DNA from 3 places in the Rhodococcus sp. NPDC076796 genome. Region 1 is predicted to be linked to each of the others. Evidence: riboswitches for the same ligand, from Rfam matches in the RefSeq annotation. Region 1 holds a riboswitch; each other region holds the start of a gene.
The links. Region 1 has a riboswitch for thiamine pyrophosphate ahead of thiO (glycine oxidase ThiO). Riboswitches for the same ligand answer to the same signal wherever they lie in the genome.
Positions count from the first base shown of each region.

Region 2: another riboswitch for thiamine pyrophosphate. It lies ahead of AB0366_RS25740 (TenA family protein); the one in region 1 lies ahead of thiO (glycine oxidase ThiO).
Region 3: another riboswitch for thiamine pyrophosphate. It lies ahead of AB0366_RS15415 (3-oxoacyl-ACP reductase); the one in region 1 lies ahead of thiO (glycine oxidase ThiO).

Region 1 is NZ_JBFBMS010000002.1:225,069-234,955, reverse strand. Features, by position in the region: gene AB0366_RS06280 (hypothetical protein) at 1-614, opposite strand, end outside; gene AB0366_RS06275 (NUDIX hydrolase) at 687-1,523, shown strand; gene thiE (thiamine phosphate synthase) at 1,520-2,212, opposite strand; TPP riboswitch at 2,248-2,361, shown strand; gene thiO (glycine oxidase ThiO) at 2,360-3,412, shown strand; gene thiS (sulfur carrier protein ThiS) at 3,409-3,624, shown strand; gene AB0366_RS06255 (thiazole synthase) at 3,629-4,378, shown strand; gene AB0366_RS06250 (ABC transporter ATP-binding protein) at 4,802-5,764, shown strand; gene AB0366_RS06245 (ABC transporter permease) at 5,764-6,534, shown strand; gene AB0366_RS06240 (M20/M25/M40 family metallo-hydrolase) at 6,561-8,018, shown strand; gene AB0366_RS06235 (adenylate/guanylate cyclase domain-containing protein) at 8,056-8,877, shown strand; gene thiD (bifunctional hydroxymethylpyrimidine kinase/phosphomethylpyrimidine kinase) at 8,839-9,693, opposite strand.
Region 2 is NZ_JBFBMS010000015.1:70,823-80,709, forward strand. Features, by position in the region: gene AB0366_RS25715 (nitrilase-related carbon-nitrogen hydrolase) at 1-520, opposite strand, end outside; gene AB0366_RS25720 (ATP-dependent DNA ligase) at 622-2,136, opposite strand; gene AB0366_RS25725 (carboxylesterase/lipase family protein) at 2,275-3,867, opposite strand; gene AB0366_RS25730 (hypothetical protein) at 3,966-4,613, shown strand; gene AB0366_RS25735 (sugar porter family MFS transporter) at 4,732-6,129, shown strand; TPP riboswitch at 6,193-6,292, shown strand; gene AB0366_RS25740 (TenA family protein) at 6,286-7,008, shown strand; gene AB0366_RS25745 (ABC transporter substrate-binding protein) at 7,005-8,018, shown strand; gene AB0366_RS25750 (ABC transporter permease) at 7,996-8,832, shown strand; gene AB0366_RS25755 (ABC transporter ATP-binding protein) at 8,825-9,562, shown strand; gene AB0366_RS25760 (LCP family protein) at 9,595-9,887, opposite strand, start outside.
Region 3 is NZ_JBFBMS010000004.1:291,517-301,403, forward strand. Features, by position in the region: gene AB0366_RS15395 (helicase-related protein) at 1-904, opposite strand, end outside; gene AB0366_RS15400 (type 1 glutamine amidotransferase) at 953-1,666, shown strand; gene AB0366_RS15405 (alpha-hydroxy-acid oxidizing protein) at 1,676-2,854, shown strand; gene AB0366_RS15410 (alpha-amylase family protein) at 2,854-4,149, shown strand; TPP riboswitch at 4,223-4,315, shown strand; gene AB0366_RS15415 (3-oxoacyl-ACP reductase) at 4,365-5,126, shown strand; gene AB0366_RS15420 (LLM class flavin-dependent oxidoreductase) at 5,128-6,396, shown strand; gene AB0366_RS15425 (TetR/AcrR family transcriptional regulator) at 6,403-6,990, opposite strand; gene AB0366_RS15430 (zinc-binding dehydrogenase) at 7,078-8,013, shown strand; gene AB0366_RS15435 (alpha/beta fold hydrolase) at 7,989-8,912, opposite strand; gene AB0366_RS15440 (PDR/VanB family oxidoreductase) at 8,926-9,887, opposite strand, start outside.

The sequences.
Region 1 (9,887 bases):
TCGGCCGACACCCGCGACGCCTGCTCGGTGTACAACTTCTCCGCCAGGGGCAGCAAACTCGTCTGCATCATCGTCGATGCCTCACCGAGATACGCCGCGCCCACCGGATTTCCGCTGCGGTTGTTGGCCCTGGCCGTCTCGACCAGACCGCTGTACACCGGCAGCCCAGCGGCGATCTGGGTGAGTACCGCGCTGGTGGCCGCGTCGTTCTCGGTCACCCCGGCCGAGGCCGCGATCAGCTCGGACGACGCCTCCCCGAGCGCCTGCGAGTAGCGCTCGCGTACCTCGGGCGGTTCGAGACCACCGGCGATGAACGCGGTGGCCGCAGCCGCGTCGGCCACCGACAGGGCCCCGTACAGATTCTGTGCCGAGTTCGCGAAGGGCTCGGTGCGCACCAACAGGGTGCCGAGGGTGTCGACCCGATCGTGCACGGCCGTGGACGCGAGATTTCCGACCGTCAACGCGAGCACCACCAGCGCGATTCCCATCGCGACCAACCGCGCAGGCGTCGAACGCATCGTGTAGCGAACCGGTGGCTTGCCTGCAGCGACACCGACGTGCGTAGCCGTTGTCGGGGGGACGGCAGCGGAGGGGGTAATACCGGCCGCGATCACGCACCCGAGCATATAAGTAGGCGGACGGTACTGCAGCCACTACAGGCAGGTGATTCACCTAGGGTGGTGAGCATGCGTGGTGACGGTGACGGCTGGGTGATCGGCGAGAACGGCACTCGGCACTGGGGAAAGCACGGTGCCGCCGGACTGTTGCTGCGTGCGCCGTCCGATGCAGGCGAGCCGGTGGTGTTGCTGCAGCACCGTGCCCTGTGGAGTCACCAGGGCGGAACCTGGGCACTACCCGGCGGAGCCCGCGATTCCCACGAGAGCACCGCCCACGCGGCGGTGCGCGAGGCCCACGAAGAAGCCGGTATTTCGGCCGAACAGGTCAGTGTGCGCAGCGAGCGCGTCACCGCGAGCGTCGAGAGCGGCTGGTCCTACACCACCGTCGTCGCCGATACCGATCATCCGCTGACCACTGTGCCCAACGGGGAGAGCACCGAGCTGCGTTGGGTACCGGAGTCGATCGTCGACGAACTCCCGTTGCATCCGGGGTTCGCGTCCAGCTGGCCGTCGCTCCGCACCGTGCCGCTGCGGGTGCTGCTCGACACCGCGAACGTGCTGGGGTCCCGGCCGAACGGATGGTGGAAGGATCGCGCCGGATCGACCGGCGCACTGCTGACCTCGCTGGCCGAGACGCTGCCCCGCACCGTCGAACTGCCCAGCGGTCAGTACGGCTGGCTCACCTGCATCGAAGCCGTGCTCGAAGGCCAGGCCCGGGACGCCGTGGTCGAAGACCCCCGCACCCGGACGATTCTCGCCGATGGCAGTGGCGACGACACCTTGGCCGAGCAGGCCGACATCGACGGAGACCTGACCGCGCTCGTCACCGCCGACCGCGGACTACGCGACCGGCTGCCGGAATCGGTGCAGGTCCTGACGCCGTCCGCAGTGCTGGGTTGGCTCTAGGCCTGCAGCGCTTGGACCAATTCGCGGGCTGCGGCCTGTGGGTCCCTGGCCTCGGTGATCGCCCGGACCACCACGATGCGGTCGGCTCCGGCCGCTCGAACCTGATCCACGTTGGTCGCGTCGACGCCGCCGATGGCGAACCACGGCCGTTCCGGTAGCGCGTCCGCGGTGGCGCGCAGAGCTTCGAGTCCCGCGGCCTTGCGGTTGGGCTTGGTGGGCGTCGGCCACACCGGCCCGACGGCGAAGTAGTCGACGCCGTCCTCGATCGCGGCGAGCGAGGACTGAGCGCGGTTCTGCGTCGACCGGCCGATCACCACGTCCGGCCCGAGGATCTGACGGGCATAGTGCACCGGCAGATCGCCCTGACCCAGATGCAGCACGTCCGCGCCCGAGGCCAATGCCAGATCCGCGCGATCGTTCACCGCAAGCAGCGCACCGTGCCGCTTGGTCGCAGCGAGCAGAATCGCCAGCGCAGCGAGCTCGTCCTTGGCTTCGAGGGGACCGAACTCTCGCTCGCCTGCGGAGTTCTTGTCGCGCAGCTGAATGATGTCGACGCCACCGGACAACGCGGCCTCGGCGAACTGCGCGAGGTCGCCCTTGTCGCGCCTGGCATCGGTACACAGGTACAGGCGAGCGGACGCAAGACGCTCACGGGGAGTCTGGTTGCGGGCGGTCTGAGATGGATGCACAAAGCGAACTGTATTCTCATGGTGGCTGTAAAACGAAGATTGATCGCGGGAGTCCCAGGGTTCGTGGGGCTGAGAGTGGGTTCGCCGCCCTTACCGTCAATACCTGAACCCGATCATGCGGGCGCAGGGAGTGAGGACGTGAATCGCGTGCATATCGTCGTTATCGGCGGAGGCGTCATCGGGTTGTCGACGGCGCTGCGCTTGGCCGAGGACGGTCACCGAGTGGTCGTGCACGATCCCGCGCTCGGTCGAGGCGCATCCTGGGTCGCAGGCGGAATGCTGGCCCCGTTGTCCGAGGGCTGGCCCGGCGAACACGAACTGCTGCATCTGGGCGCTGCGTCGTTGGCGCGGTGGCCGGACTTCGCCCGACGCCTCCCCGGCCCCTCCGTGTTCTCCGCGACCGGATCGGTGACGGTCGCCCTCGACTCCGCCGACGCCGCCGACCTACGAACCATCGCCGAATGGGTGGGCGAACAGGGGCACGAACTCGAGATTTTGGCACGAGCGCAGCTGCGTGAGCTCGAACCTGCTCTGGCACAGAACATTCGACTGGGCCTGCTGGCTCCGACCGAACTGTCGGTGGACAATCGGGCGCTGATCGCCGCGCTCGAGCAGGGGTGCCTGGACGCGGGAGTCGAGTTGGTGACCACCCCGGTGGAGACCATGCCCGACGCCGACCAGGCGGTCCTGGCCGCCGGTGCCCAGTCGGCCGCGTTGTGGCCCACGCTGCCGGTTCGGCCGGTCAAGGGGGAGATCCTCCGCCTGCGACGGCGGCCGAGCGCCGCACCGCCGCCGAACCGGACCGTTCGCGGAACCGTGCACGGCCGTGCAATCTACCTGGTACCGCGCGGCGACGGATTGGTCGTCGGCGCAACCCAATACGAATCCGGCCAGGACACCCAGGTCACCGTCGCCGGGGTACGAGACCTCATCGCCGACGCCGAACGACTCATGCCGAGCATCGGCGAGTACGAGCTGTACGAAACCGCTGCCGGACTGCGGCCGATGAGCCCGGACGGGCTGCCGCTGATCGGCAGGCTGTCTCCCCGGTTGATCGCCGCCACGGGACACGGCCGTAACGGCATCCTGCTCGCGCCCATCACCGCCGACGCCGTCGCCGCGCTGATCTCCGGCGAGACGCTGCCCGAGGCGAAAGCGGCCGAGCCCCAGAGATTTCCGCAGATCGAGAGGACACCATGACACAGGTCGCGATCGGTATCACCGTCAACGGTGAGGACCACCTGCTCACCGAGGATATGACCATGCGTCGGCTGCTCGAATTCCTGGGCATGCCCGAGAAGGGCATCGCTGTCGCCGTTGACGGAGCGGTGCTGCCCAAGAGTCGCTGGGACACCACCGGCGTCGAAAAGGGTTGGGAAATCGACGTTCTCACGGCGGTTCAGGGTGGTTGAGGCCATGACGGGTCTGACCATCGCAGGCCGCACCTTCACCTCCCGGCTCATCACCGGCACCGGCGGAGCGGCGAATCTCGCGGTGCTCGAGGACGCCCTCGTCGCGTCCGGAACCGAACTGACCACCGTCGCGATGCGCCGCGTCGACGCCGCAGGTGGGACGGGAGTGCTGGATCTGCTGCGCCGGTTGAACATCGCCCCGTTGCCGAACACCGCAGGCTGCCGCGGTGCGGCGGAAGCAGTTCTCACCGCGCAACTGGGCCGTGAGGCGCTCGAGACCGACTGGGTGAAACTCGAAGTGATCGCCGACGAGCGAACCCTCCTGCCCGACGCCATCGAATTGGTCAAGGCCGCAGAACAACTCGTGGACGACGGCTTCCAGGTGCTGCCGTACACCACCGACGACCCGGTGCTGGCCAAGCGGCTCGAGGACATTGGCTGCGTCGCCGTCATGCCGCTCGGCTCACCCATCGGCACCGGCCTCGGCATCTCCAACCCCCACAACATCGAGATGATCGTCGACGCCGCATCGGTTCCGGTGATCCTCGACGCCGGCATCGGCACAGCCAGCGACGCCACCCTCGCGATGGAACTCGGCTGCGATGCGGTGCTGCTCGCGACCGCGGTGACCCGGGCGAAGGATCCGGCGCTGATGGCGTCGGCGATGCGGAACGCGGTGGCGGCGGGCTACCAGGCCCGACATGCCGGCCGTATTCCGAAACGATTCTGGGCGCAGGCCAGCTCGCCTATGTGAGGTGCGGTGTCGTCGGCGCAGCGTCGCCTGTGGTGCTGCGCATCTCGCAAACGCGCGCGCATTCGTGAAACGCGCGCGGAGTAGTGGCGATACGAGGGCGATTCCGCGCGCACCTGGCAAACGCGCGCGCGTTTGCGACCGCATGCCGCCCCTGCGACCGCGTGCCGCCCCTGCGACGGCTGCGTCGTCGCATCTCGCAAACGCGCGCGCATTCGTGAAACGCGCGCGGAGTAGTGGCGATACGAGGACGATTCCGCGCGCACCTGGCAAACGCGCGCGCATTTGCGACCGCATGCCGCCTGCTCGACCCGCAATGCCGCCCATACGACCGACTGTCTCAGGGTGTGTGTCATCCGAAAGGATGATGGAGAAGGCGACTGTGGGTCGATGTGCGGACGCTGTCGATGGGGGACAGTTGTACCCATGATCGAAGTGACAGGACTGACCAAGCAATACGGCGCGGTGACGGCGGTCGACAACCTCACCTTCACCATCAAACCCGGCATCGTGACCGGCTTCCTGGGCCCCAACGGCGCAGGCAAGTCGACCACGATGCGGATGATCCTCGGCCTCGACCGCCCCACCAAGGGAACGGCGACCATCGAGGGCAAGAGCTACAGCCATCTCAAGCAGCCACTGCGTACCGTCGGCGCTCTGCTCGACGCCAAGTGGGTTCATCCGAACCGTTCGGCGCGTGCACATCTCGAGTGGATGGCGGCCTCCAACGGCATTCCGAAGTCGCGCGTCGACGAGGTGCTGCGTCTGGTGGGCCTGTCCGAGGTGGCCAAGAAGAATGCCGGCGGGTTCTCACTCGGTATGTCGCAGCGGCTCGGCCTGGCCGGTGCGTTGCTCGGCGACCCCAAGGTGTTGCTGTTCGACGAGCCGGTCAACGGACTCGATCCCGAGGGCATCGTCTGGATCCGAAAGTTCATGCAGCGCTTGGCGGCCGAGGGCCGCACAGTGCTGGTCTCGAGCCACCTGCTCTCGGAGATGGCGCAGACCGCGGAACACCTCATCGTCATCGGACGCGGCAAACTGATCTCCGATTCCTCGGTGCAGGAATTCATCGACCATGCCTCCGAGGCATCGGTGCGCGTTCGCAGCCCGCAACTCGACGGTCTGCGCCAGGCGCTGACCACCGCCGGTCTCACCGTGCGCGAGCCGGACAAGACCGATGAACTTCAGCCCTCGCTCGTGGTGCTGAACTCGACCACCGACGCGATCGGCGACATCGCCGGTCGGGCCGGAATCACCCTGCACGAGTTGGCCTCTCAGCGAGGCTCGCTCGAGGAAGCCTTCATGAAACTCACCGGAGACACAGTGCAATACCACGGCGCGGGAGCCGAAAACCCCAACACTCAGCAAGCGATGGGCGGGTCACTCTGATGGGCGTCTTGGCAGCAGAAAGAATCAAGTTCACCTCGACCAAGTCGCCGTGGTGGTGCAGCGCGATAGTGGTGGTGTTCGGCCTCGGCTTCGGAGCCATCCTCGGATGGGCGGCCAAGACCGCCATCGGACCCGACGCACCGGAAGGCCTGCCTCCGACGACTGCCTACGACGTCGTCGCCAGCGGTGTGGGCGGGCTGGGCATCATGGTGCTGATGATTCTGGCGGCACTGACCGTCACCAGCGAATACCGGTTCGGTCTGATCCGCACGACGTTCCAGTCGGTCACCAATCGGGCTTCGGTCCTCGGTGCGAAGGCGCTCATCGTCGGTGTGTACGGCGCGGTGCTGTCTCTCATCCTGGCGTTCGGTGCGCTGTTCCTGGCGAAGTCGATTGCAGGCGAGGAGGCGGGGGCGCTCCTCGGCTTCGATGTGGACGGCACGTGGCGTGTCGTCTACGGCGCGGCGATCCTGGCGTTCGTACAGATCGTTCTGGCAGTAGCAGTGGGTGCGCTCATTCGGCAGTCCGCCGGTGCCATTGCCGTGTTGCTGCTGTGGCCGCTGCTCATCGAGAACGTCATCGGCCTCATCCCGAAGGTGGGCGAGAAGATCCAGCCGTTCATGCCGTTCCTCAATGCCAATCACTTCCTCGGCTCCAGCGGCGGAATCGACTTCCATTGGGGTCCGATCGGTAGCCTGATCTACTTCGTCGTCTTCACCGCGGTGATCTTCGGGGCAGCAGTGTTCGTCGTCAATCGTCGGGACGCCTGACGCTGCTCGCCGGTAGGGTGTCCGCTATGCGGATTTCCTTGCTTGCAGGTAGCGCTGTCACTGTCTTGATTCTGGCCGGTTGCTCGTCCACCTCGGACGAGGAACCGGCCAGAGTTTTCGCCACACCCGACGGGCCGGGGCTCTCTGCCGCGGTCACCGAGGAGGCGTTGGTGGGGCACCTCGAACAATTGGAAGCCTTCGCCGCCGAGAACGACGGAAACCGCGCGGCCGGCACCGCCGGTTACGACGCGAGTGTCGATTATGTTGTCTCGCAACTCGAATCGGCCGGGTTCGAGGTCACCACCCCGGAATTCGAGTTCGAGACCTTCGAGGCGCAGACCCAAACGCTGTCGCTGGCGGGCACCGAGATCCCGGTGTTCGCGCTCAGTTACTCGCCGACCACCACGGCCGAGGGGATCACCGCACGCGTCGTCGGCGCTCCCACCGGCGCAGACGGCTGCGAGGCAGCCGATTACACCGGCCTCGACCTGGCCGGAGCCGTCGCGGTCGTGCCGCGCGGAGTATGCCCGTTCGGTGTGAAGCAAACCGTCGCAGCAGAACTGGGAGCGGCCGCCGCGATCATCGTCAACAACGAACCGGGACCGCTCGATTCCGGCACGCTCGGCGACGCCGACACCGCCCGGATTCCGACCGGCGGTGTCAGCCAGGAGGACGGCGCGGCCGTTCTGGCCGCACCCGAGGTGACGCTGACACTCGTCACCGAAACCGAAACGACCAACAGTCGCAACATCATTGCGCAGACCACCACGGGTTCCACCGAGAACGTGGTGGTCACCGGTGCGCATCTCGACAGCGTCCCCGACGGCCCCGGCATCAACGACAACGGAACCGGCACGGCGGCAGTACTCGAGACCGCACTGCAGATGGGCAGTGCCCCCGAGGTCACCAACGCGGTGCGTTTCGCGTTCTGGGGAGCCGAGGAGAACGGACTCGTCGGCTCGACCAAATACGTCGAGGGCCTGTCCGACGAGGACAAGCGAAACATCGCGCTGTACTTGAACTTCGACATGATCGGCTCGAACAACGCCGGCTACCTCGCCTACGACGGAGACGACTCCGACCAGGTGGGTGAGCCCGCCGGACCGACCGGATCCGACGCCATCGAGCGTACTTTCGTCGAGCGACTGGCAGAGGGGGGCGTAGCCGTCGACGGGACCGATTTCGACGGTCGCTCGGACTACGGCCCGTTCATCGAGGTCGGCATCCCCGCCGGTGGCGTGTTCAGCGGAGCGGACGACACCAAGACCGCAGCGCAGGCCGAGAAGTGGGGCGGCACCGCGGATCAGACCTTCGACGAGAACTATCACACCGACCAGGACACCCTGGCGAACGTCGACCGCGCCGCACTGGCGAAGAACGGTGCGGCCGTGGCCTACGGCATCGGCGTCTACGCGCAGTCGGTCGAGGGCCCCAATGGGGTTCCGGTGGGTGCCGAGCGCGAGGCCGCGCGCGCCGAAGGGTGAGGGAAAGTATGTGTAACCGTGGGTTACGCTCGATGCTGTGAACGCAGTCGTCTCCTCGGTCGTGGAGTGGGTCCGCACCACCAACCGAGCGCCCGCGGTGGTCGGGGCGGTTCGACGTGTGCGCCGCGCACTACCGGGTGACCCCACGTTCGGCGATCCCCTCTCGATCGATGGTCCGGGCAGAGCCCTGGCCGTCGCCCGCGTCGCCGACAGGTTCTTGGCTGCGAATGGACTCGACGACGAACCCGGCGCGTCCCGCGAAGTGGGCCTCGGGGCGTTGCAGCTGTGGCAGGCGATCCTCGAACGCGCAGGCCGTGGCCGCGGCGAGCACGACGTCACCATCGTGTTCACGGACCTCGTCGGCTTCTCGTCCTGGTCGCTGCGGGCCGGCGACACCGCCACCCTGACGCTGCTGCGCAAGGTGTCCAAAGCCGTCGAACCCGAGGTCGCATTCCGCGGTGGCCACGTCGTCAAGAGGCTGGGCGACGGCATCATGGCGGTGTTCGCCGATGCGGGCAAAGCCGTCGACGCGGTCTTCGCGGCCCGCGAGGCCCTGAAGGGCGTCGACGTCGACGGCTACACCCCGACGATGCGCGTCGGCATCCACACCGGCAGCCCGCGTCAGGTGGGATCGGACTGGCTGGGCGTCGACGTCACCGTCGCCGCCCGGGTGATGCAGACCGGCGGCAACGGCAACGTCATGATCTCCGCAGCGGCTCTCGAGGCGGTCCCGCCGGAGGTGCTCGACGCCTTACGCGTGGTCTCCAAGCCCTATCGCCGCAGCTTCTTCGCTCCGAAGATCAAGGGCGCACCCGACGACCTACGCATCCTCCGACTCGTGCAGTCGCCACAGCGGTGACACCGGTCCGTGGCCTGCGCCCAGATCGTAGGACGCAGCCAGACAGCGGGTGACCCACTCCTTGCCGAACGCCACCGCGTCGGGCATGGAGTATCCGTGCGCCAGGGCCGAGGCGATCGATGCGGCGAGGGTGTCGCCGCCGCCGTGATCGTTGCCGGTGTCGATGCGCTCGCTGGTGAACTCGAGGAAGGTGTCGCCGTCGAACAGCAGGTCGGTGCTGTGCGTTGACGTCCGCAGGTGACCGCCCTTGACCAGGGCCCACTGCGCGCCCAATCCGTGTAGGGCCTCGGCGGCGCGGTGTGCGCTGGAGTCGTCGACCACGTCGATGCCGGTGATGAGCCGAACCTCGTCGAGGTTGGGAGTCACCAGCGAGGCGATGGGAAACAGGGTGTGGCGGATGGCGTCGAGTGCTTCGGCGTGCAGCAGTGGATCGCCGTGCATCGACGCGCACACCGGATCGACGACCAGGGGAACCGGCTGATCTCGGCCGATGCCGACTTCGGTGCAGACGGCCGTGACCGCTTCGATGATCGCGGTGGAGGCCAACATTCCAGTCTTCGCTGCGCCGACGCCGATGTCGGAGACGACGGAGCGAACCTGCGCGGCGACAACGTCCGGCGGAATCTCGTGGAAGCCCGTCACGCCGACGGTGTTCTGGACCGTGACCGCGGCGACGGCAACGCAGGCGTGGACACCGAGCAGTGCCATCGTTCGGCTGTCCGCTTGGATTCCGGCACCGCCGCCGGAGTCGGTTCCGGCGATGGTCAGCGCGCGGACAGGAGTCTCGCCGTTGGGCGTGAGCGGTAGGAACTTCACGAGAGAAGACAGTACCGGCGGGCGGGGAGTCGGCGGTCTCGGCAGGCGAATCGGATTGCCGAGTACGTGGCGAAATCATGGGCCGGCCTTGAATGTTGTTGTATCACAACGCCGAACAGGGTCACTTATGATCCGTACCAGCATTCGTGCCGTGTTGGACGGACAAACCTACGCAACCGAAGGTTTGTTGGTAG
Region 2 (9,887 bases), on a different contig from region 1:
AGACGATTTCGGCACCGGCAAGACCGAGTGCGCGCCACCCTTCCGGGAAATGTCTGTCGTAGCAGATGTAGACACCGATACGCCCGACCGCGGTGTCGAACACCGGCCACCCCAGATTGCCGGGACGAAAATAGAACTTCTCCCAGAATCCGTTCACGTGAGGGATGTGGTGCTTTCGATACTTGCCGAGATACGTGCCGTCTGCATCGACGACGGCAGCGGTGTTGTACAAAAGTCCGGGCTGTTCCTGCTCGTAGACGGGCAGAATCATCACGATGCCGAGTTCTTTCGCCAATGCGGCGAAACGGTCGACGGTGGGCCCGGGTACCGATTCTGCGTATTCGTAGAACTTCGCATCCTGTAACTGACAGAAGTACGGACCGTAGAAAAGTTCTTGGAAACAGACGACTTTCGCGCCCTGCTCGGCGGCGGACCGAGCAAACCCCTCGTGTGCCGCGATCATCGATTCTTTGTCACCGGTCCACTTGCTTTGGACCAGAGCAGCTCGAACTGTGGACATCATTGGCACTCCATCTCTCGCTGGCTTGCACCCTCAAGATATTTTGCGCCGTGTTACGGGATCGTTCGGCCGGTTTCGTATGTATTAATCGTCGGAACTGTTCACGAGTGTGGAAGGAGTGCGCGCACCGCGTCGATGGAATCCGCGGTGGCGAGGTTCTTGTCGGGGCGGTATCGCAGTACTCGCGCGAATCTCAGGGCCACACCGCCCGGGTAACGTGGGCTGACCTGCACGCCGTCGAGTTCGATTTCGACGATCAGTTCGGGGCGCAGGTACACGGTGTGCTCGTCCCGCTCTCGCTCGTGTTTCGGGAATTCGTCGGTCTGCCATTGCAACAGAACGTCGGTCAGGCCTTTGAAGGTCTTACCGACCATGATCGGGTCACCGCCGTCGGGATCGCGAGCTCCGAGGTGCAGGTTGGACAGGTAGCCGGTGCGGCGCCCGTATCCCCACTCGGCTCCGAGGACGACGAGGTCGAGGGTGTGCTCGGGTTTGACCTTCTGCCAGCTCTTTCCGCGGCGGCCTGCCGCGTACGGCGCACCGAGAGCTTTGAGCATGACCCCTTCGTGCCCGGCGTCGAGCGCTGCGTCGAAGTGGGCCTCTGCCGCGTCCGCATCGGGTCTGACGGCACTCGGAATCCGGTGCCCCGGTGCCACTCGATCCAATGCGGCCAGGCGCTGCTCCAGCGGAGCATCGAGCAGGTCGACACCGTCGAGGTGCAGGCAGTCGAAGAAGTAGGGCTGCAGCAGCAGCTCGTGCGCGCTCTCGGCACCGAATCGGCTCATCGTTTCCTGGAACGGTCGCGGGCGGCCGCTGTCTTCGAGCGCGAGGGTCTCCCCGTCCAGGACCACCGAATCGCACGGCAGCGCAAGAACCAGGTCCACCAACTCGGGCACACTCGCAGTGATGTCGCGCAGAGTACGCGTGTAGATGCTCACGTCGGTTCCGGAGCGGTGCACCTGAATTCGTGCACCGTCGAGCTTGTACTCCACGGTGACATCGCCGGACAGTTGTTCCCAAGCACCGCGCAGAGATTCCGCGGGCGACGCCAGCATCGGCCGGACCGGTCGACCGACCTCGAGCCGGAATGCATCCAGCGCGTCGACGCCACCGGTGATGGCGGCGATCGCCGTCGCGGGCAAACGACCAGACAGCATGAATGCGCGACGCACCGGCGCTTGCGGCAGGTTCGTGGCCGCGGCAACTGCGTCGACCATGATCCCTTCGAGCGCGCCCTGACGCAGCTCGCCGGTGACGAGCCGGATCAGAAATTGACGCTCCTCGGCTGTACTCCGAGAGAACAGGTCGGTCAGCAGCGCCACCCGGCGCGCAGCAGAACCGGCCCCCGACGTCGCCGCGACCGAAGATATCGCCTCGTCCACCTCGGCAACCGTCAATGTCGAGTCCGCAGCAGCCGCAACGTCGAGATCGGCCAGCGTGCGCCAGCCGACCCCTATCCGCCCCTGCGGTAACTCCCCCGACAGCCAGGACACGGCGGGCTCGATATCACCGACATCGGCCTCGGCCAGCAGGGCACCGATCTGCTCGATCTTGACCTTGCGCGAGCGCGTCGCTGCCACGGCACGGGACGTTTCGACGATCCTCGACATCAACACACACCGAACATAACTGCCCCCACCGACAGCGTGCTGACATCCAATTGTTTACCGGTGTGACTCGAGCGACTGGTGTTCTTGCTGTTACGTTCGATTCATGTCAGCCACGTCCGTGCTAAAAAGCGCATGGACGACGCGTCAGCTGAATCCGAGAACCTGGTCGCCCCACGCAGCGCGCATGTCGCCGTCGGGGTCGTCGACGAGAGTGTCGGATGCATCGATCACCAGCGTCAAGCGCGTCTTCTCGGTGTACGGAGCCCAATGCTTGGACGCATCCAATGCCGCGGGGACGCCGTACCGCGCGAAAGCGAGCCAGCGTCTCTGCATCCGCGCCGACACCGCCATCGCCGGCTTTCGGCCACCGAGCCAGAAGGTGGGGTCTCGGTTGAGCGTTCCGAAATTGCCGAAGACATACGGCAGTTCGGTCGCGTGTCCGGCTCCCACCCGTGCGGCCTTGAGCATCGGGGTCGCATGATCGAATCGGTACATCCATGTCGGCGAATGCCTGCTGTGCCCGTCGGCGATCCACACGCTCGGCATGAGGAATCCAGCGTCACGCGACATGGCCTGTGCCCCAGCCGGTTTGTCACGGTCCGGGTATGCAGCCATGATCTCGGCGACTCGATAGGCGGGCAGATCCGCGTGGTCGTGAGCGATGGCGCGGAACATCTCGGAGACGGTGTCGGAGGTGATCGGCATCAACGGAGACTTCATGAATCGGAAGATCGAGGGCTCGTCGTGGTTGGTGCCGATGATCAACGGGATTTTGTGCGAGAGGCCCTTCTGAAAGGCTGCCACGGGATAGCGCGGAACGATATCTCCATCGACGACCGGCGAAAGGCCAAGTGTCCCAGGAACTGTCGTCGGGATCTCGTAGCAAAGCGTGTCGCCGGCGGTGACCAGTCTGGTGAAATGCATGTCGAACAGTTCCCCGATGTCTTCCGGGTCGACCCCCACCAACTCCAGGAATCTCGATGCCACCGCGGCTCCGCGTTCGGGGCCGTACACCGAGGTCGCAGGCGCGCTCTGCACGATCGCTCGCTGGAACAGGCCCTCGGCCTTCGGAGAGGTCATCAACGTGGTGACCGACGCTCCCCCGGAGGATTCGCCGAACACCGTCACCTGATCGGGATCGCCGCCGAACGCGGAGATGCACTCGCGGACCCACTGCAGCGCGGCAATCTGATCTCGCAGTCCCAGATTGGTCTCGAAGGTGTGATCGTCGGTGGAGAACGACGAGAGGTCGAGGAACCCGAACGCGCCGAGACGAAAGTTGATGGTCACCACCACCACGTCGCCGTTCTCGCTGAGGTTCCTCCCGTCGTAGACCCGCTGCGCGGACGATCCGAGCGAGTACGCACCGCCGTGGATCCACACCAGCACCGGCCGCAGTTCTGCGTCGGGACGGGGAGCCCAGACGTTGAGCGTGAGACAGTCCTCGGAAATCGACAGCGACGGATCGATCGGCACCGGGCTGTCGCGTCCCTGCGGAGCCATCGCACCGAATTCGAGGCCGTCGATCACCCCCGACCAGGGCTGCAACGGACGCGGCGCACGGAACCGGAGCTTCCCCACCGGAGGCGTCGCATAGGGGATACCCCGCCAGGCCACGATCGGGGACGCATCGGCAGCGACCGGATAGCCCAGAACGTCACCGTAGGGCGTGGCCACGAGCACGGTGGAATCGGACGCAGCGGTATCGGACGCAGCGGAATCGGACTCGGTGACCATGGCACCTCCCGTTCGGTCGTTGCCCAACGTACCAACATCTACCACCCCCTCGGCGACGATACGCACAGCGTCGACGCCTGCGAGCGAAGGAACCGGCGATGAAGAGAATCGGATGTGCCGCAGTGGCAGTCGTCGGGGCGTGCCTGCTCGGGGCCTGCGGCGCGAGCGGCGAAGGCGACGGTCCGATGGCCACCGTGATCACCGACCGCCCCACCCCGATCACCACGGCTCCCTCCGCCCCCTCTGCCACGTCGGCAACACCGTCCACCACCGCGACCGGCACGCCGACGTCCACCACTCCGGCACCGACGAGTCCTGCTGCAGCCCAGGCGAAGCCGCAGGACTACGCAGGCAAGGCACCCGGCTGGTACTACTTCTCGAGCCCCAGCGGAAAATTCGAGTGCGGTATCGCCGTCCTCGAATCCTCGATCGCCGGATGCCACGGATCACTCCCTGATTCGGCACCCGAGGTTCCCGGCAGCGGGGCGTCGGGAACGGCGGTGAAACCCAATGCTGTGCAGCTGATCGCCGGGTCCCCGGCGAAGTTCGAAAGCCTCGGCGATCCCAAATTCCACCGTTTCGACGGTCCTGCGGCGGCCTTGCCGTACGGCGAAGTGCTCACCGTCCCCGGAAGTGGCTCAACCAACGGCCTGCAGTGCAGCATCGACGAACAGACCGGGGTCACGTGCTCCGATCAGGTCGGCCACGGCTTCACCGTCTCGGACGAGGATTTCGACCTTCGTTGACGGTCTCGTTCGCGCGGCAAATTACCAGGCGTAATGTCCGGGGACGGTACGACAATCCCTGCCGTACGGTCTCCCCAGCGGCCGACGCCCGTGCGCGCGGCCGGAAGGTGCATCACTCATGAATCAGACCTCGGACCGCCACGCAGCGAAGGTCATCGGCGTCAGCATCGCCGCTGCTGTGGGCGGGTTCCTGTTCGGCTTCGACAGCTCGGTCATCAACGGCGCTGTCGACTCGATCGAAGATCACTTCTCCCTCGGCTCGTTCACCACCGGCTTCGTGGTCGCGATCGCCCTCATCGGGTGCGCAGTGGGTGCCTGGTTCGCCGGCAGCCTCGCAGACCGTTGGGGACGCAAGAAAGTCATGCTGCTGGGCTCGGCCCTGTTCGTCATTTCCTCGATCGGTTCGGGATTGGCGTTCAGCGTCCCCGATCTCATGCTCTGGCGAGTGCTCGGCGGACTCGGAATCGGCATCGCCTCGGTGATCGCACCGGCGTACATCGCCGAGATCGCTCCGGCCAAATGGCGTGGCTCCCTGGCCTCGCTCCAGCAATTGGCCATCACCATCGGCATTTTCGCAGCTCTGCTGTCCGACGCCCTTCTCGCCGGTGCCGCCGACGGCGCGTCCAACGACCTGTGGTTCGGCATCGAGGCCTGGCGCTGGATGTTCCTGGTCGGCGTGATTCCCGCTCTCGTGTACGGGTTGCTGGCCACCCTGATCCCGGAGTCTCCGCGCTACCTCGTCGGTCAGCATCTCGACGAAGAAGCGGCCCGAGTCCTCGCCGAGATCACCGGTGAGCTGCATCCGGACGAGCGCGTCCACGAGATCAGACTGACGCTGCGCAAGGAGTCACGCTCGTCGTTCGCCGACATTCGCGGTCCGAAGTTCGGCCTGCAACCCATCGTCTGGGTCGGCATCACGATGGCCGTGCTGCAGCAGTTGGTCGGCATCAACGCGATCTTCTACTACTCGACGACGCTGTGGCGGTCGGTCGGCTTCACCGAGGATCAATCGTTCACCACCTCTGTCATCACCGCTGTGATCAACGTGGTCATGACGTTCGTGGCGATCCTGTTCGTCGACCGAATCGGTCGGCGCAAGCTGCTGATGGCGGGCTCGATCGGCATGTTCGGCGGGCTCGTCATGGCGTCGGTGGCGTTCTCGCAGGCGACCGGCAGCGGCGATGACGTCACGTTGCCCGCTCCGTGGGGTGCGATCGCGTTGGTCGGTGCCAATCTGTTCGTCATCTTCTTCGCCTCGACCTGGGGTCCGATCATGTGGGTCATGCTCGGTGAGATGTTCCCCAACCGCATGCGCGCCATGGCGCTCGGCATCGGTACCGCAGCCAACTGGATGGCCAACTTCGCTGTCACGCTTGCCTTCCCACCACTGACGTCGTCTGTGGGGCTATGGGTGATCTACGCAGGGTTCGCTATGTTCGCCGCGCTCTCGTTCTTCTTCGTGAAGGCCAAGATCAGGGAGACCAAGGGGATGGAACTCGAGGACATGCTGGGCTGACGCCGAACCGCAGATACAGGGGCGGCGGCATCGACACCGAGTGACCGGTGTTACTGTCGCTTTCGTTCTGACACGGGGTGTGTCCGCCGATGCGGATGCTGAGATCAAACCCGCCGAACCTGATGCAGGTAATGCTGACGAAGGGATGTCAAGGCGATGACGCCTGTTGTATCTGCGGACCCGGTCCGCTTCACCGATCTACTGTGGGATGCCTCCGAGGACATTCGACGCGCGATCGACGACCTCGAATTTCTTCGACTCCTCGGGGCGGGGACGCTTCCGCTCGACGCGTTCCGTCGGTACCTCGAACAGGACTCGCTCTATCTCGGTGGGTACGTCAAGTCGCTGTCGCTGCTGGCAGCACACGCACCGAACCCGGTCGCCGGAGCATTCTGGGCAAGCGCCGCCGCGAGCGCGATGGACGAGGCCGCGTCGCACGAAGCGATGCTGACCGGTGGAGCGCTGCCCCCGTCGACCCGGACGCCCGAGCCTTCACCGGCATGCCTCGGTTACACGTCCTACCTGACCGCGACGGCGGCAACCGAACCGTATCCTGTTGCAGCAGCAGCTGTTCTGCCGTGCTTCTGGATCTACGCCGACGTCGGCCGCTCACTCGCCGGTGCCGCGAGGGCGGTTCTCGATCGCGATCCCGATCACCCGTATGCGCAGTGGGTGGCCGCGTACGACGCTCCCGAATTCCATGCCATCGTCGACGCAGCCAGGACATTCGTGGACGACGCGGCTGCTGCCGCGACTCCGATACAGCGCGAGCAGATGATCGACGCCTTCGTCGTGGCATCGAGGTACGAATTGATGTTCTGGGACAGCGCTTTACATCCCACCCCATGGCCCCTGGCCGAGAGTGCGGTGTACGCATGAGAACCACTCGAATTCTCGCCTCGTTGGCGGCGGCCGTCGTTGCCACGACCGGGCTGGCGGGCTGCTCGGACTCGACGGACTCCGACACCATTCGGTTCGCGTTGGACTGGACGCCCAACACCAACCACACCGGCCTCTATGTGGCCCTGCAGGAAGGCTATTTCGCCGACGCCGGCCTGGACGTGGAGATTCTGCCGTACAACAATACTGCGGCGGACACTCTCGTCGATGCCGGAAACGCAGAGTTCGGTATCAGCACACAGAGTTCGGGCGTCTTCGCCACCTCGGCGGGCGCGCAGATCGTCTCGGTCCTCGCGCCGCTCCAACACTGGGCGACCGGCATCGGAGTTCGCGCCGATCGAGACGACATACCGAGCCCGAAGGCGCTCGACGGGAAGGTCTATGCCGGCTTCGGCGAGTCCGGCGAGCAGGCCGGACTCGAGAAGGTCATCCAGAATGACGGCGGCACAGGCGAATACGAAACGGTGGTACTGGGCACCTCGGCGTACGAGGCGGTCTACTCCGGTACCGCCGACTTCACCGTCTCCTACTTTGCGTGGGAAGGCATCGAGGCCGAGCACAGCGGAACGCCGATGAAGTACTTCGACTACACCGACTACGGATTTCCCGACGCCTACGCGATCACGATCAGTGGTAACGAACCCTGGCTCGCAGCCCATCCGGATCAGGCCGAGAAGTTCGTCCAGGCACTTCAGCGCGGCTACCAACTCGCCGCCGACGATCCGGACAAGGCCGCACAGGATCTGATCGACGCCAATCCGGGAACATTCACCGACGAATCGCTCGTCTTCGAGAGCCAAGAGATGCTCGCAGATAAGTACATGAAGGACTCCACTGGCGAGGTAGGACGGCAGAGTCTCGACAAGTGGACCGAGTACTCGAAATTCCTCTACGACAGCGGTGTGCTCGCCGATCAGAACGGCGCGCCTCTGACCGCGGAGCCGGACTGGTCGACCTACTTCACCAATGACTACCTCGGCGATCGATGAGGCGGTAGCCGCTGACCGAGGTTCCTACTCGTTCAGCGGTATCCGAGCCTCGCTGCGTTGGGCGTGGCCTGCGCTGACCGTCGTCGTTCTGATAATCGCCACCTGGCAGGTCTACGTCCAGATCAGCGGCATCCGGCCGCAGGTGCTGCCGTCCCCCGGCCGCGTGGTGGTCCAGGGTTGGGCGCAGCGCGACGCGATCGCCGAGAACGCGGCGGCGACCCTGCAAGTGACCCTCATCGGTTTCGCGGTCTCGTTGGCCCTGGCCTGGTTGCTGGCCATCGCGGTGGATTTCTCGCCGTGGCTGCGGCGCGCGTTCGTTCCCCTCTTCGTCGTATCGCAGACACTTCCGATCATCGCGATCGCGCCGCTGTTGATCATCTGGTTCGGCTTCGGGCTGCTTCCGAAGATCCTGGTGATCGCACTGGCCACGTTCTTCCCGATGGCCATCGGACTCATCGAGGGTTTCGCAGCGGCCGATCGGGACGCGCGGTCGCTGCTGGCCAGCATGGGTGCCTCGCGCTGGCAACAGTTTCGATACGTGCGGCTACCGTCGGCGCTTCCCCGATTCTTCACCTCGCTGCGCATCGGAATCACCTACGCTGTCGTCGGTGCGATCTTTGCCGAATATGCCGGGGCCAGTGCGGGACTCGGAATCTACATGAGCCAACAGAAGAACTCGTTTCGTACCGATCTGGTTCTCGCCGCGGTTGCCGTGACGGCCGTGATCAGTGTGGTCCTGTTCGTCTCGACTTTCCTGGTGGAGCGGTTTGTCGCGCCTTGGGCACGTCACGGTTCGGCGGGTCTCCATGTCTGACGCCGACACGTGCATCGATGTTCGCGATCTCAGCAAATCATTCGGCGAGAAGCCCGTCCTCGACGGCATGTCGTTCGGTGTTCGCCCCGGCGAGTTCGTGTCGATCATCGGCCCGAGCGGTTCCGGTAAGAGCACGGTGTTCAACATGCTGGCCGGGCTCGACAGGCCCGATTCCGGCACGGTTCGAGTACCGCCGTGCGCCTACATGCCGCAGAAGGATCTCCTGTTTCCGTGGCGTTCGGTGTTGGACAACACCACCCTCGGGCTCGAAGTGCAGGGCGTTGCCAAGAAGGAAGCGCGTGCGCGGGCACGCGAGCTGTTCCCGGTGTTCGGCCTGGACGGGTACGAGTCGGCCAGACCGTCCGAGCTCTCCGGCGGCATGCGCCAGCGGGCGGCGCTGCTGCGCACGGTGGTGCAGGGACGATCGGTACTACTGCTCGACGAACCCTTCGGGGCGCTGGACTCGTTGACTCGAAGCGACATGCAGGCGTGGTTGCAGCAGGTCTGGTCGGAGTTTCGGTGGACGGTGCTGATGATCACGCACGACATCCGCGAAGCGGTCTATCTCTCCGATCGCGTGATCGTCCTCTCCCCCAGGCCCGCCCACGTTCGACGCCAGATCGAGGTCACGCTGCCCCGCCCACGCAAACTCGAGGTCGTCACGACGCCGCAGTTCTCGGCGGTCGAGAAACAGTTGATGGACGTTCTGCTCAGCGCGTCGACGCTCTGACCGGTACCGCAGGAATTCAGTCGACACAGGGTTCAGTCGACACAGGGAATGCCGCCATCGCTGTGCACACCCTCATCGGGGTCCGTTGCCGGGTCCAGGGACGGATCCGACGCGACGACCTCGAGCGGGGGCGGCGTTGTTGCCGGATCAGGCGCCGCGGTCATCGGCGGTGCGGGCGCAGGCGCGTCGCCGATCAACCGTGCTGCCTCGGCCCTGATGGCATCGACGTCGACGAGGTTGACGTCCTGCCCGTCGATCGTGTCGTAGCCCGTGATCGGGAGGGTGTAGTAATCGAGGTCGCCCTGCATGACTGCACCGGCTCCCC
Region 3 (9,887 bases), on a different contig from region 1:
CCGAGCGGGCCGCTTCCTGATACCGCCAGAGGATCTGCGACTGCTGCGATTCGATGTTCATCAGCGCATGCGATTCGTCGGCGATCACCACATCGATGTCGAACCGAAGCTCGCCGAGTGAGATGGTCCGCTTGTTCTGTGTCCGTTTACGTTTGCCCAGGTCGGTCTCGGGCGGAACCGACAGGAGCTTCTTCGTCGACTGGTACGTGATCAGCAGCCAGCGCTTGCGGTCGGCCGGCTCGATGTCTGCCTCACTGTCTGCGATGGTTCGACGCCACCCCGGCAACGCACCCTTGGGTGCGACCACCAGTACCGTGCCGATCTCGGCTGCCGACATCTGCCGGACTGCCTCGCACACCGCCAACGTCTTGCCCAGACCCGTCGAATCCATCTGCGCGAAGTACGGGAACCCGGCCTCGAGCGCGGCGAGATGGCGTCGAACGGATTCGAGCTGCGTGTCACGCGGCTGCATCGCCCGCTCCCGCACCTCTTCGTCACGCCAGTTTTCGTTGGCATCGTCCTCGAGCCACCGCTGCAGGCTGTAGGGCATCGACTCGTACGGTTGCAGATACTCGGGCAGCTCCGTGCCGTAGTACGCGAACACCCGAGGACCCGGATACCAGCGCGCCCCAGCAGCGCCCGCCGCCGACCGATCCTCGAACGGCACGTCCAGTACCCAGACGCGCTCACCGGGATCGGGCACCCGCAGATCGGGGGCAGCGGACTTGCGCGGTGAGGTCTTGCGCGGGGCTGCTCGCTTGCGAGGTGCGGCCTTCTTCGCCGCGGGTTTCTTGTCCGCAGGCTCACCGTTCTTGGCGGCCGCGAACTTTCGCGCAGCGCTGCTCTGCCCGGCCTTGACGGTGCGGGCAGTGGTGGATCGGGCTGTGCGTCTACGAGGTGGCATCGGATCCAGTCTGTCGTACGGTGTGCACGAACACCGTAAAGGAGCCCTGTGACATACACGAACGACCCGCGCGCCGTAGTACTCGTCCACGATCAGGACCCGGCTCTCGCGCGACGCGACATCGGCACCCTCGACGCCGAATTGCGCGCCAGGGGTTTCCAGTTGGACGTGCACTCCTTCGACCACAGTCCCGATCTCGCGCCGCCGCCGCTGTCCGGCGCGCAGGCGGTGGTGGTCATGGGCTCACCCGACGCCGCGTACGACGACACGCTGACCTGGCTCGCGCCGGAAATCGCGTACGTGCAGGACGCGATCGACGCGCAGGTCCCCATCCTCGGTGTGTGCTTCGGCGGTCAGCTGCTCGCTCGGGTGCTCGGCGGGACCGTTCGCAAGTCCGAGCATCCCGAGTACGGTTTCGTCGACGTCGAGACCTCCGATCCCGAGCTCATCGCACCGGGCCCGTGGATGGAGTTCCACGGCGATACGTTCACCGCTCCCCCGGAGGCGACGGTGATCGCCCGCAACGCGGCCGCACAACAGGCGTTCGTCCTCGGACCGCACCTCGGACTGCAGTTCCACCCCGAAATCGACCTCGACACCTACGACGCGTGGGCCGCGGCGTGGGACCGCGACGGCGTCGAACATGCGGTGGACGTGCAGGAGATTCGCCGCGCCATTGCAGACGCCGAACCTGCAGCTCGGTTGCGTTGCTCGGCTCTGCTGGACGCATTTCTCGCCCGATCGGCGGCGCTGCCCCGGTAGGGTCGAACGATGACCGAGGCCAGGCCCAGCAACTTCAGCGATCACCAACTCGGCATCTACGCCGCGGGGATGTTCGCGCAGCAGACACCGTCGATCACCACCAACCTGGCGCGGCTGGAGGACCAGGCTGCCGAGAAGCTCTCGCCGGAGGCTCTTGGCTACATCGTCGCCAGCGCGGGTAGCGGCTCGACGGCTCGTGCGAACCGGGCCGCCTTCGACAGGTGGGCAATCACGCCGCGGATGCTGCGCAGCTCGGCTGCCCGTGACCACGCGTGCACCGTGCTCGGCACCGACATGCCCGCACCGCTGCTGATCGCTCCCGTGGGCATTCAGACTCTCGCCCATCCCGACGGTGAGCTCGCCACCGTCCGTGCAGCTGCGGAACTCGGTGTGCCGTACATACATTCGACGCAGGCCTCGCATTCGTTCGAGCAGATTGCCGAGGCGGGCGGCGACGCTCCCCGCTGGTATCAGCTCTACTGGCCGACGGACGAGTCGGTGCTGCTGAGCTTCCTGCAGCGTGCGAAGGATTCCGGGTTCAGCGCGCTGGTGCTGACTCTCGACACCACCTTGCTGGGCTGGCGGCCGGCCGATCTCGACCGTGGCTACCTCCCCTTCCTCGCCAACCTCGGTATCGAGAACTACTTGACGGATCCAGCGTTCCAGGCAGGCCTGGGGCAGCCCGTCGAAGAGAATCCCGTTGCCGCCGCGATGCATTGGGCGCAGATGTTCCCCAACCCCGGTCTGTCGTGGAAGAACCTCGCGTTCCTGCGGGAGCACTGGAGCGGCCCGATCGTGCTCAAGGGAATCTGCACCGTCGGCGACGCGCGAGAGGCCGCAGCGCACGGAGTCGACGGCATCGTCGTCTCCAACCACGGCGGTCGTCAGATCGACGGGGCCAGAGCATCACTCGACGCGTTGCCGTCCATCGTCGACGCGGTGGGCGAGCAGCTGACAGTCCTGTTCGACTCGGGCGTACGCACCGGAGCCGACATGGCCAAGGCCCTCGCGCTCGGGGCCGACGCGGTACTGCTCGGCCGACCGTTCCTCTACGGACTCGCACTCGGCGGGCAAGAGGGCGTGGCGCACGTATTGCGCTGTCTGCTGGCCGAATTCGACTTGGTGACCAGCCTGTCCGGTCATGCCGGTGCGGGCGAGCTCGGCCGCGACTCGATCATGGAGTCCTGATGGAGTGGACGAAGCACGCGATCTGGTGGCACCTGTACCCGCTCGGCTTCACCGGCGCACCGGTGCACGGCTGGGACGGTGAGTCCCAATCAGATCTGCACCGGCTGAACAGAATCGAGAAGTGGCTCGACTACGCACTCGAGCTCGGCGCGTCGGGCATCGCCCTCGGTCCGATCTTCGAGTCCGAGAAGCACGGCTACGACACGGTCGACTACTACCACGTCGACGGCAGATTGGGCACCGACGAGGACATCGACTCCCTGATCGCCGCAGCGCATTCCCGCGGCCTCAAGGTCATGTTCGACGGCGTGTTCAACCATGTGGCGCAGAGCTTTCCGAAGTTCCGCCAGGCCCTCGCCGAGGGTGCGGACTCCGAGGCCGCGCAGTGGTTCCACCTCGATTGGTCCGGGGACGAGCCGACGCATCGAAACTTCGAGGGCCACGACGAACTGGTTGCGCTCAACCACGAGAGCCCGCACGTGCAGCAGTACGTCGTGGACGTGCTCTCGCACTGGCTGGGGCGAGGCGTCGACGCCTGGCGGCTCGACGCGGCATATGCGGTGTCGCCGCGCTTCTGGGCCGCGGTGCTGCCGAAGGTTCGGGAAAAGCACCCGGACGCATACTTTCTCGGCGAGGTCATTCACGGCGACTACGACCGAATCGTCTCGGCCTCCACGTTGGATTCGGTCACCCAGTACGAGCTGTGGAAGGCGATCTGGAGCGGTCTGAGCGAGAGGAACTTCTTCGAGCTCTCCCACGCTCTGGAGCGCCACAACGGGTGGCTCGACGCCTTCGTGCCCGCCACGTTCGTCGGAAATCACGACGTCAATCGCATCGCCAGCGTGATCGAGGACGAGCGACATCTGGTGCACGCGTTGGTGGTTCTGTTCACCGTGGGCGGTATGCCGATGATCTATTACGGCGACGAGCAGGCGTTCCGAGGCATCAAGGAGGACCGTGTCGGCGGCGACGACGAGGTGCGTCCGGAGTACCCCGACACGTCCGATGATCTGGCCCCGTACGGCTGGCCGGTCTTCCGCATTCATCAGGAGCTGATCGGTGTACGGCGTCGAAACCCGTGGTTGTACTCCGCGCGCACCGAAACGCTCGAGCTCACGAACACCGCGCTGCTCTATCGTGCGCAGGCGGGCGAGAATTCGCTGACGGTGGCGCTCAATCTCGGTGACGATGCCATCGACCACCCGGTCCAGGGCAGCGAAGTACTGGCAGGTGAGGCGAACGTGAACGACGGGCGGGTGAGCGTTCCGCCGCACGGCTGGGCTGTCATCGGCTGATCGCTGCATACGGTTGTGTTCGGCTGTCTACGCCGAACACAAGAAAGCGGTAGAGGCCGCTACAGGTACAGTCGAGCGCGACACGGGGTGCCCCCAGGGGCTGAGAACACACCCGTCGAACCTGATCTGGTTAGGACCAGCGAAGGGAATGTCGTGACGTTTCGGTATTTCCTGTCCCTCGCGACGGTCCCGACCTCGAACGAGAGGCGAGGCACATGAAATTCGACGAGCAGACGGTCTTGGTCACCGGCGGTGGACGCGGACTGGGATCATCGATCGCGGCAGCATTTGCCGGTCAGGGTGCACGCGTGGTGATCGATTACCGCAACAGCAGAGATGCTGCCGAAGCGCTGGCGGACCGACTCGGCGAGAACGCGATCGCAGTGCAGGGTGACGTCACCGACGAGTCGGCCGTCGCCGCACTGTTCGACACTGCACGCGAACACTTCGGCACCCCGATCACCACCGTCGTCAACAATGCGCTGGCCGATTTCTCCTTCGACGGCGATGCCCGGCCCAAAGCCGACACCATCACCTGGGAGCGTTTCGACGCACAGCTGCGTGGCAGCGTCCGCGCGGCCTTGCTCACCACCCAGGCTGCACTGCCAGGTATGCGGGAGGCGGGGTTCGGACGAATCATCAACGTGGGCACCAATTTGTTCCAGAATCCGGTGGTGCCGTATCACGACTACACCGCGTCCAAGGCCGCACTGCTCTCACTGACGCGAACGTTGTCCGCGGACCTGGGTGCAGACAACATCACAGTCAACATGGTCTCGGGAGGACTGCTGCGCACCACCGATGCCAGTGCCGCGACCCCGGCCGAGGTGTTCGACTTCATCGCGGCCTCGACCCCCTTGCAACGCGTCACCACGCCGGAGGAGTTCGCCGATGCCCTGCTGTTCTTCGCTTCGCCGTGGGCGCGGTCGGTGACCGGCCAGAATCTCGTCGTCGACGGCGGCCTGGTCAAGAACTGACATGCACCTCAACGCGTTTCTCTACGGTTGCGGCCACCACAGCGCCGCGTGGCGTCATCCCGAGTCGCGGGTGGAGGATCTCGGCGACATCTCGTACTACGAGGAACTCGCGCAGCTCGCCGAACGGGGAAAGTTCGATGCGGTGTTCTTCGCCGACGGACATTCGGTGCGCGACCCGGCCGGGGCCGGCACCTGGTTCCTCGAGCCGATCACCGCGCTGTCGGCCATGGCCAGGGCCACGACGCACATCGGTCTCGTCACCACGGTGTCGTCCACGTTCTACACCCCGTTCCATGCTGCACGCATGTTGGCGTCGCTCGATCACATCAGCGGCGGCCGTGCCGGCTGGAACGTCGTCACCTCCATGTTCGACGCCGAAGCACGCAATCACGGAATGGACGTCATCCCCGCTCGTGAGGAGCGCTATGCGCGCGCCGAGGAGTTCGTCGATACTGCTCTCGCGCTGTGGGATTCGTGGGAGGCCGACGCGTTGACGCTCGATCGAAGCGGAGACTATGCGGATCCGGCCAAGGTGCACTCGATCGACCACGACGGCAAACACTTTCGGGTCGACGGCCCGTTGACGGTGCCGCGGTCGCCGCAGGGCAGGCCGGTCCTGTTCCAGGCCGGCGCGTCGGGCCCGGGGCGTGATCTCGCTGCGAAGTACGCCGAGGCGATCTACGCCGTCGCCTACGATCTCGTTGCGGCGCAGAGCTATTACGACGACGTCAAGCTACGCATCGACCGCTCCGGTCGCGACAGCGCGGCGGTGGGGATCATGCCGGGTCTGGTGACGTACGTGGGCTCGACCATGGAAGAAGCCCGCCGGAAGAAGGCCGAGCTGGATCGGCTGCTACCCACCGAGCAGTCGCTGGCGATGTTGTCCACGTTCACCGGGCAGGACTGTGCTGCTTGGGAACTCGATGCTCCGGTACCGCCCCTGCCCCCGGCGGCCGAGTTCACCGGACCGCTGGGTCGCTACGAAACGATCCTGCGCATCGTCGAGAAGGATGCTCCCACCGTGCGGGAACTGCTCGGCACCCTCGCGGCCGGCGGCGGGCACGCCACGATGATCGGCACACCGGAGTCCATAGCCGACGAGATGCAGTCGTGGATCGGCCGTGGTGCCGACGGATTCAATCTGATGTGTCCGCGATATCCGGATTCTCTGAAGGACTTCGTTGACCACGTGGTCCCGATCCTGCAGCAGCGCGGTATCTTTCGGACGGACTACACCGAGTCGACGCTGCGGGGGCACCTGGCTCACTGAGCCGATTCACCGAACGGTCGGCCCGAAGACTCCCCGATCGACGAACGCGACGAGAGCGTCGAGACCGTCGTCGGGCGAGCCCTGCCACAGCCGGGCGAAGTTTTCCGCCGCACCGCCGATCAGTATCGCGGTGGTCGCAGGGGATGCCGGTAGGTCGACTCCTGCGGACTCGAATGCAGTCAGTCGAGCGACCCAGGGCTCGAACTGAACCTGCATGAATCGTTGCACTTGCCGCGCGAAGTCGGCATTGACCAGCGCGGCATCACGGAGGGCATCGATCACCACCCGGTGCCGAGTGAGCAACTGCCAGAACACTTCCACGTGGGGGCGCATCGTCGGGTGCTCGCGCGCCGCCGGATCCTGAGTGGCGACGATGACGTCGGCGTCGTCACCGATCTGCTCGGCGAGGGCCAGCAACAGCTCGTCCTTGCTGGAGTAGTGGTTGTAGAACGACCCTGCCGCTCGTCCGGCTTCGCGGGTGATGTCGACGATCTTGGTGTTCAGGTATCCGGAACGAGCGAACACGACGCGGGCGGCGTTCTCCAGTTCGATGCGGGTCTGTTCGGCCTGTTGCGCCCGTGTTGTGGCGGCCATGTCTGCTCCCTGCCTGTTGACACCTCTGCCGTCACGATACACACTGAATCATGATTCAGTGAATGTTCATTCGTCGAAGGGGTCGTCATGAAAGCAGCAGTTTTGACCGAGTTCGGTGTACCCACGTACGCCGACCACGGGAATCCGGCACCCGCCCAAGGGCTGGAAGTGATCGACGTGGCGGCGGCGACGCTCAATGCCGTCGACATCGCCATCGCCTCGGGTAGGCACTATTTGAGCCCGATGTCGCTGCCGACGGTGAGCGGCATCGAAGGCGCAGGTACGACGTCGGACGGCCGACGCGTCTACTTCTCCCTGCCCGTTTCGCCCTACGGTTCGATGGCTCAGCAGGCGCTGGTCTCGACGAGCTCGCTCATCGAACTGCCCGATGGACTGGACTTCTCTACCGCCGCCACTCTCGGGAACGCGGGACTGGCAGCGCTGATGCCCCTCACTCACGGCGGGCGGATGGAGGCCGGTGAGAATGTCGTGATCCTCGGTGGCACCGGGGTCGTCGGACGCCTGGCAGTGCAGGCCGCGAAGCTGCTCGGCGCCGGATCGATCACCGTCGTCGGGCGCGACGAGGCTGCACTCGAAGCCACCCGCGAACTCGGTGCCACGGCGACGGTGGCCGTCGGCGACAAGAGCGTCGACGAAGTGAGCGCGGCTATCCGAGACGCATCGTCAGGAGCCGACCTGATACTCGACTACACCTGGGGCACAGTGGCTCTGGCGGCGCTGCGTGCGGGCAACCGGCTGGTACGACTGGTGCAGATCGGTGATCGAGCCGGAGCCGACATCACCCTACCGGCCCAGTTGATGCGATCGCTCGGAGCCAGTGTGCACGGGTTCATGCCCATCCACTACGGGCCCGACGCAGTGCAACATTCGTATCGCGCCCTGACCGACTGGGCCGCGGCCGGCCAGATCACGGTTGCGTTCGAGAACGTTCCGCTGGCCGAGGTGGCGAGTGCATGGAAGCGAGCCCCACATACCCGTCACAAGCTGGTGCTACTGCCTTGAATTGGTCGAGTGGCCAGCGAGTCGATGAATTCTCTTGTCAATCGAGCGATGTCGTCGGCATGGGAGATCGGTGACCAATGCCCCGCCGGAATGTCGTTGCGGGTCAGGTCTTTCACCCACTTGCCGGTGTCGTCGTAGTGATACGGACGCACCGCGACGTCCTCGGTGTTGACGATGAGGTGCACCGGAATGTCGATGTACCGGTCGCGTGGATTGCCCAGGTGCGGAATGATGTTCGCGCGGTAGAGATTGGTTCCGTTGGTCGCGTCCGACCACAGCGTCGGGTTCTGGGTGACGAGCTTCGGGTCGACTCCCGAGAACTCTTCGAGGAATGCAGGCCAGCCCTTGGCGAACTGCCGCTTGATCCGCAGCGTCGACAGCCCGGGGATGTGGAAGGTGACGGTGTACCACGACGCGCGTACCTGAGCGAGCACCTGCTTGATGCCGGTGAGGGTGGGTTTGCGCAGCCGCGACTGCGACCACTTGCCGAGATGATCGAGATTCGGCCCGGAAATCGATGTGTACGAGCGGATTCGGTCCTTCGCGCGCGGCTGGGCGGCGGCTTCCCATACCTCCACAGCGCCCCAGTCGTGGGCGAGCACGTGCACCGGAGCGTCGGGGCTGACGGCGTCGGCGACAGCGTAGAAATCCGAGGCCAGACGCGCCAACTTGTACGCGGACTGCTCGGTGGGAACCGAGCTCTCGCCTGCACCGCGGGAGTCGTAGCTGATCACCCGAAAGCGGTCCTCGAGCTGGGGCACGATGTGGCTCCACAGCTCGTGGGTATCGGGCCACCCATGTACGAGGACGATGGGGTCACCGTCGGGGTTGCCGCTCTCGAACACCGCGAGGCGGATTCCCTCGTTGACGACCGTCGTACGAACCGCGTTGCTGCTCAACAGGTTTTCCGTTCTATAGATCGAGTACGAGGCGTGCGCTGCGTGCGCGGGAGACGCAGATGAGCATGTGATCGCGTTGCTCCTCCGGCGTCAACCGTGTTTCGAGGTGCTCGGGCTCGCCCGACAGCACGCGCACCTTGCAGGTGCCACAGAAGCCCTGCTGGCACGAGTATGCGATATTGGGCTTCTGCTGCTTGACCGCCGTCAACACGGAGGCGTCGGCGGCGACGTCGAGCACAGCGCCCGTGCTGATCAGCTGCACCTCGAAGGGCGTGCCGTCGAGAATCGGCGGCGGACCGAAGCGCTCGAAATGCAATGCGGTGGAAGGGCACTCGCGAAAGTCGCGGCGGACGGCGTCGAGCATGGGGGTGGGACCACAGCAATAGACGGCACCGCCGGCCGGCGCGCGCTCGAGCAGTTCACCCTCGGTCGGGTAGCCGTACACGTCGTCGGTGCGGACGAACACGCGGTCCGACTCCCAGCTCTCGATCTCCTCGAGGAAGGGCATCGTCTCGCGGGATCGACCGCAGTACACGAACTGCCAGTCCATGCCGAGAATTCTTGCGGCGCGGACCATCGCGATGATGGGAGTGATGCCGATGCCACCCGCGATGAACAGGGCGCTGCCCTCGCCGACGAACGGGAATCCGTTGCGGGGACCACGGACGGTCACCTCGGTACCTGGCTCGAGCCCGTGCATCTCGATGGATCCACCTGCGCCGGTGGGGATTCGACGCACCGCGATCCGGTACGAGCTGCGATCGGACGGGTTGCCGCACAACGAATACTGTCGACGACGGCCCGAGGGCAGGTGCAGATCGAGATGGCAGCCCGGATGCCAGACCGGCAGCCGATCCCCCGTCGGCGACGCGAGGGTGAGGGCGGCGACATCGTTGTCCTCGGCGACGATCTCGCGTTCGGTGACGACCAACTTCAGCGCGGAATCGGGATTGTGGCCGGCGACGGCATCGTTGT